Linked DNA regions of Rhodoligotrophos appendicifer. The protein of the gene in region 2 interacts with the protein of the main gene of each other region in a pairwise test. Links are inferred from orthologs where the notes say so. Each region holds a gene or a part of one and is shown on either strand. Other genes may lie near its edges.

Evidence for each region. Proteins that work in one complex are often made in the same cells at the same time.
Region 1: the proteins of FKM97_RS13805 (region 2) and mobA interact in binary tests that used the Escherichia coli proteins (3 or more experiments, as listed by UniProt). The link is inferred for Rhodoligotrophos appendicifer from one-to-one orthologs.

The regions. Positions count from the first base shown.
Region 1 is NZ_VHKL01000003.1:392,592-395,617, forward strand. What follows is about bases 71-3,026. They hold mobA (molybdenum cofactor guanylyltransferase MobA), read right to left. Parts: upstream 1,886-3,026; coding sequence 1,256-1,885; downstream 71-1,255. Other genes in these bases: FKM97_RS08805 (DUF3298 and DUF4163 domain-containing protein), read left to right, coding at 71-737; FKM97_RS08810 (hypothetical protein), read left to right, coding at 836-1,246; mobB (molybdopterin-guanine dinucleotide biosynthesis protein B), read left to right, coding at 1,948-2,457; FKM97_RS08825 (sulfurtransferase TusA family protein), read left to right, coding at 2,454-2,678; FKM97_RS08830 (DUF4142 domain-containing protein), read left to right, coding at 2,755-3,026. In the rest of the region: more of FKM97_RS08805, read left to right, coding at 1-70. UniProt on the Escherichia coli protein: Transfers a GMP moiety from GTP to Mo-molybdopterin (Mo-MPT) cofactor (Moco or molybdenum cofactor) to form Mo-molybdopterin guanine dinucleotide (Mo-MGD) cofactor.
Region 2 is NZ_VHKL01000005.1:414,203-417,257, forward strand. The notes cover bases 12-2,996. They hold FKM97_RS13805 (molybdopterin molybdotransferase MoeA), read right to left. Parts: upstream 2,115-2,996; coding sequence 909-2,114; downstream 12-908. Other genes in these bases: FKM97_RS13795 (DUF4212 domain-containing protein), read right to left, coding at 12-68; FKM97_RS13800 (hypothetical protein), read left to right, coding at 232-897; moaC (cyclic pyranopterin monophosphate synthase MoaC), read right to left, coding at 2,116-2,601; trpC (indole-3-glycerol phosphate synthase TrpC), read right to left, coding at 2,598-2,996. Outside these bases: more of FKM97_RS13795, read right to left, coding at 1-11; more of trpC, read right to left, coding at 2,997-3,055. UniProt on the Escherichia coli protein: Catalyzes the insertion of molybdate into adenylated molybdopterin with the concomitant release of AMP.

The DNA.
Region 1 (3,026 bases), on a different replicon or contig from region 2:
TGAACTACGATCTTCGCCGCAAAGCCGAGATTTCGGCATCCGAGCTTTTTGGCATCGGCAGCTCCGCAGACACCGGCGCCGCCCTCAAGGACTTGACCGATCGCGTCCGGGCGGGGGTGAAGGCGCAGAAGCAGGCCAAGCTCGGCAAGGATTACGATCCGCGCCACGATGATTTCTGGCTCGACAGCTTCGTCCTGCCGCTGGAGACCATGACCTTCGTGCCCTCCAGCCAGCCGGGCAAGATCGGCGGCCTGGCCTTTCATCTCGGCCCCTATGTGGTGGGCCCCTTCTCCGAGGGCGCCTATCACGTGGTGGTGCCCGCTCGCGACCTGGCGCCGTTGCTCACCCCCGCCTGGCGCAAGCGCTTCGGCGGCAATCCGGTCATGCCCTTCAGGGTCGAGGACCCCGCCGGCGGCATGGGCCACTTCGCCCTTCTCGACACCCCGGAGCCGGGCGCCAGCACCCGCTCCCCGCTGCAGCTGACAGGCGAGCTTCCCGATTACTTCTACCGCAATGGCAAAGTGGCCCTTGCCGTTCTCGGCGATGATGGTCGCGTCATCGCCAAGGGCGACGTCTCCGTTGACCGTCGCCGACGGCCCAGCGGCACGGCCTATGGCATGCTTCCCTTTCGCGGCAGCATCGCCCTGCCCGCCGGTGCCACGGGCAAGGTGACGGTCAGGCTCGGCACCCTGCCCAAGACCGCAATCTCCTTCCCGCTCATCGTCACCGGCTCCTGACGCTGGCCGCCGACGGCGCATCCTGGCGGATCCCTGAGGGGAACTCCGCCCGCGTGCCGGCGTTAGCTCAGCACCTGAACAGCATTTAAGGAGGCCCCATGGCGGCCACACAGAAGGAGGACCGTCGCGTCCTCGACGCCGCGGAGCTCGAACTCGTCGAGCAGACGCGCCGCACCGATATCGGCAATCTGGGGGATGACGACCTCGCCGGTCTGATCACGCAGCTTCGCGGCCGCCGCGACTGGGCGCGCTCGGTGTCGAGCCAGCGCCGGATCGAGTTCCGCACCAAGGGCCGCGGCAGCCAGGACAGTCACGGCGACGAGGAGAGCCGCCGCAAGCTATCGGCCTTCAGCCGGGCCCTCAGCCGCGCCAATCGCGAACGCAGCCGCCGCTCGGAACGCGCCGCCAAGCAGTCTGCGCCCGCCGCAGCCTCGACGGCAGCAGAGGCCAAGCCGCGTCCGGCCAAACGCACCCGGTCGGCCCCACGCGCCGCCGAAGCGGCCACCTGACGCCCGCGGTCAGTCGACCAGTCCCGCAAACTGCACCGCCCTTTGCAGGTCCTCGGGCCGGTTGACGTTGAAGAAGGGGTCGATCGGTGTCGTCTCCCAGTCTGCGACGACGTAATCGAAGCTCTGAAGCCAGTCCTGCACCCTGCGCAGACCCCGCTGCAGGACCGCTTCCCGCAAGTTCTCGCGCAGTGAGACATCCCACAGGCCGACGGTCGGATGCAGTCGCGCACCCGATCGTGCGATCGCCATGGGCGCTCCGGCGCTCTGCATTTGCTCGGCGAGCCTCGACACCAGATCCCGGGGAAGGAACGGGCAGTCCCCGGAAACACTGGCCACCTGAGGCATCTCCGGGTGATGCGCCGCTGCCCAGTCGAGCCCGGCCAGCAGCCCCGCCAGCGGTCCGGCAAATCCCGGCACGCTGTCGGCAGCGATCGGCAGCGCGAACGCGGAGAACCGCGCGGGGTCACCATTGGCATTCACAACGACCCCGGCACATTGCGGCGCGAGCCGCGCGATCACCCGTTCGAGCAGGCTCCGTCCGCCGATCGCGAGGAGCCCTTTGTCACCGCCGCCCATTCGCTGCGAGCGTCCCCCCGCCAGCACCACGCCGATCGTGTCTGCGCGCCCACCTGTCTTCATCGCCCGCCTGGCTTGACCCTGTCGCCGAAACTGTCCAGATACCATTTTTCGCGCGGGGTGGCATGCGGCTCATCGGATTGGCAGGCTGGAGTGGCGCCGGCAAGACGACCCTCATCGCCCGCATCATCCCGCATTTCCGCGCCCGGGGCCTGCGCATCTCCACCCTGAAGCATGCCCATCACGAGTTCGATCTCGACATCCCCGGCAAGGACAGCTGGCGCCATCGCCAAGCCGGTGCGACGGAGGTCATCATCTCCTCCGCCCGTCGCTGGGCTCAGATCCACGAGCTGCGCGATGCGCCCGAGCCCGCCCTGCCGGAACTTCTCGCACGCCTGTCGCCGGTGGATCTGGTGATCGTGGAGGGCTTCAAGTTTTCCGCCCACGCCAAGGTCGAGGTTCATCGGACTGCGAATGGTCGACCCTTCCTTTACCCCGACGATCCCCATATTCTGGGGCTGGTGACGGATGTCGTTCCCCAGGACGCGCCCCCCTGCGCCGCTCTCGATGATGTGGATGCGATCGCCGATCTCCTGCTCAAATCCGCTCAGCCTCTCGCCGCCTTGAAATCATGACCGAGTCAAAGCTCGACCTCATCGGCCTGAAATGCCCTCTCCCGGTCCTCAAGACCCGCAAGGCGCTCCGGGCCCTGCCCTCGGGATCGCGTCTTGAGGTCACCTGCACGGATCCTCTTGCCTCGATCGACATCCCCAATTTCGTCCGGGAAAGCGGCGATCATCTCCTCTCTTCCGAGAGGAACGGGGATCTTTGGGTCTTTCTCATCGAGCGGGGATGATGAACATGAGCGGAACGAACCCGGAAAGCCGCCGTTATTCACTCGCCCCCCGCGAACTCATGACTGGAGCGCGTCCATGAAGTCCCGGATCCTAACCTCCCTCTTTGCAGTCTTCATTCTCGCCACACCCGCCTCTGCCGATATGGACGACAAGGAGTTTGTTGCCCGCGCCATCGAGATCAATCTGGCGGAAATCTCCCTCGGCAAGCTGTCCCTGGAGAAATCCAAGGACGAGAAGGTGCGCGCCTATGGCGAAATGATGATCTCGGCGCACAGCGCGGCCAACAAGCAGGCCGAGAACTTCGCCAAGGTCCTCAGCCTGACGCCGCCCACGCAGCCCGCGGAGAA
Region 2 (3,055 bases):
ACGACATAGGTCAAGTTTCTGGTCTTGATCCAGTGGCGATCCATGGCACCAGTGTCTGTACTGGACATGTAATGTTCCTCCCCTCTCTCAAATGCAAATGTGTTCCCTGCATTTCGAGGCCCGCTTCCTAAGTGGAATCGGTACCTGCACAATGATTACAAGCGGATTTCAATTGCGCAAATAAGCCTATCGTAGCATTCCATTGTTGTTTTCGATGTTTCATCTGGAGCCATGAAGCAAATCCCGGCCCAATTGATCGACGCTGCCAGGTGGGTGATAGATCTCGCAGCCGGATTCTCGTCGCGCCACGACACGGCACCCATCGACACGGTTCAGCGCCTCTTTCACTTCGCCAGCACCCGCTCGGCTCTGGTCACCCAGAAGAAGCTCTATGGCTATCTGAAGGAGCGCATGGGGATGGGCTATCCGAAGATGTTCGAAGACGAGGTCTTCAGCGTCTCCATCCGGATCGCCAACATGAACATCTTCGCGGCGTCCTTGTCCGACCTGACCATCCATGCGGTGGCCCATGTGGCGCCCTCGCGGAGCGAGGCGCCGGCCCGCGATCCGATGGCCCGTGCCTGCTACCGGTCAGGGCTCGCCGACAACAGCGAGAGCGTACAGGATCTGGATGCACCTCGGGCATGGACGGCGGCGTTCGAGCAGCGCCTGGCGGAAACCCATTGGGAGAACATCGCCGCCGGCGCCAGCGCCTTCACGCACAGCCCCAAGGCCCTGGTGGAATGGGCGCCCATCGCGGAAGATCTGAAGAAATACGACCGTGAGATCGTCGAGAGCTCGATGCGCTTCGCCTGGAACGAGATCCGCGAGGATTTCCGCAACCGGACCGATGCGCCGGCCGTCCTTGCCGATTGGTACCGGAAGCCGCAGGGCTAAGCGGCAACGACTCAGAAGTCGAGCCGCAGGATCTCCACCGCGCTGCCGGCCTCCGCGGTGGGGGCATGGGGCGGCCGGATGATCAGGCAGTCGGCATTGGCGAGGCTGCGCTGCATGGAGCTGTCCTGGATCTCCATGGCCCGGGCGCAGAGCCGTCCGCCGGCGTCCCGCACGAGCTTCGCCCGGATATAGTCTTGCCGCTCGTCATTGGCCTTGAGCCCCTCCGCCAGCGGCACGGTCTCGACATCGTCGCCGGCGGTACGACCGAGCAGCGCCATCATCAGCGGATGCAGGAACACCCGGGCGCAGACCAGGGCCGAGACGGGGTTGCCCGGCAGGCCCAGGACCCGCTTTCCCTCCAGATGGCCGAACATCAGCGGCTTCCCCGGCCGGATCGCCAGCCGCCAGAAGGCGAGCTTCAGGCCCGATCGGACCAGCGCCTCCTGGACCAGGTCGTGATCGCCCACCGAGGCGCCGCCGATGGTGACCAGCACATCGGCATCGAGGCCCCGCTCGATGGCAGCCTCCAGTGCCGGAAGCGTGTCGCCGACGATGCCCAGATCGACGGCCAGCCCTCCAAAACTGCGTACGAAGCTGCTGAGAGCATGATTGTTCGAGGACAGGATCTGGTCGTCGCGGGGCAGCGAGCCCGGCTCCACCAACTCGTCCCCGGTCGGCAGGATGGCGATCACCGGCTTGCGCCGCACCGCGAGATGCGCCTGGTTGGCGGAAGCCGCGAGCCCGATATGCCGCGCCGTCAGCAGAGTCCCCGCCGCGATCAGCATGTCGCCGCGGGCGACGTCCAACCCCTTCTTCCGGATGTGGCGCGGCCGCGATTCCGCTTCGTTCACTTGCACCCTGTCGCCATCGGCGGTGACGTTTTCCTGGACCACCACGGCATCTGCGCCCTCCGGCACGGGAGCACCGGTGAAGATGCGCACGGCCTCTCCCGGCTTCAGCCGCTCGGCAAACCCGTGTCCCGCGCGGGAGAGGCCCACCAGCTTGAGCATCGGCGTCTTGCCCACCACGTCTTCGAAGCGGACGGCGTAACCATCCATGGCGGAGGCATGGAACGGCGGCTGATCGCGCTCTGCGATGACCGGCATGGCCAGCGTCCGCCCCAACGCGTCATCCAGCGCGACGATCTCCTCGCCCACGGGCACCACGTCCGCAAGGATCTGGCGCAACGCGTCTTTCACGGGCAGGAGGTTTGCCATCTCAGCCTTCTTGGTAATGTCCGGATTTCCCGCCGAGCTTCTCGATGACGCGGATGTCGCCGATGCGCATGCCGCGATCCACCGCCTTGCACATGTCGTAGAGGGTGAGGCAGGCGACGCTCACCGCCGTCAGCGCTTCCATCTCGACCCCGGTCTTGCCATTGACCTTGACCCGGGCGGTGACGTCGATCCGCGAGGCGTCGCGGTCGACCTCGAACTCGACAACGGCCTTCGTGATGCCGAGCGGATGGCACAGGGGAATCAGCTCGTGGGTGCGTTTGGCGGCCATGATCCCGGCGATGCGGGCGGTGGCGATGACGTCGCCCTTTTCGGCGTCTCCGGCGAGGATCATCGCCAGGGTTTCCGGCTTCATCCAGACGCTGCCGCCGGCCAGCGCCATGCGCGCCGTCTCCGCCTTGTCCGAGACGTCGACCATCATCGCCCGGCCCTTGTCGTCGAGATGGGTGAGGCCGCGGGACTCTGTCATGATGAGCCTTCCTTGTCGCTGCTTGCGCCCTGGAGCAGCATCCGCGTCGCCGCGGCGACGTCGTCCTGCCGCATCAGGCTCTCGCCCACCAGGAAGCTCAAGACATGGGCGCGCGCCAGCCGCTCGAGATCGGCCGTCGTGAAAATCCCGCTCTCCCCTACGATCATCCGGTCCCTCGGGATCATCGGTGCAAGCCGCTCGGTGGTCTCTAGCCGCACCTCGAAGGTTTTCAGGTCGCGGTTGTTGATGCCGATCAGCGGCGAGTCGAGCCGCAGGGCGAGCGCGAGTTCCGCCTCGTCATGCACCTCCACCAGCACGTCCATCCCGTACTCAAAGGCTGCGGCCTCGATCTCCCTGGCGAGGGCGTCGTCGATCATCGCCATGATGATCAGGATGCAGTCCGCACCCCACACCCTGGCTTCCGCGACCTGGTAGGGATCGAGCAGGAAGTCCT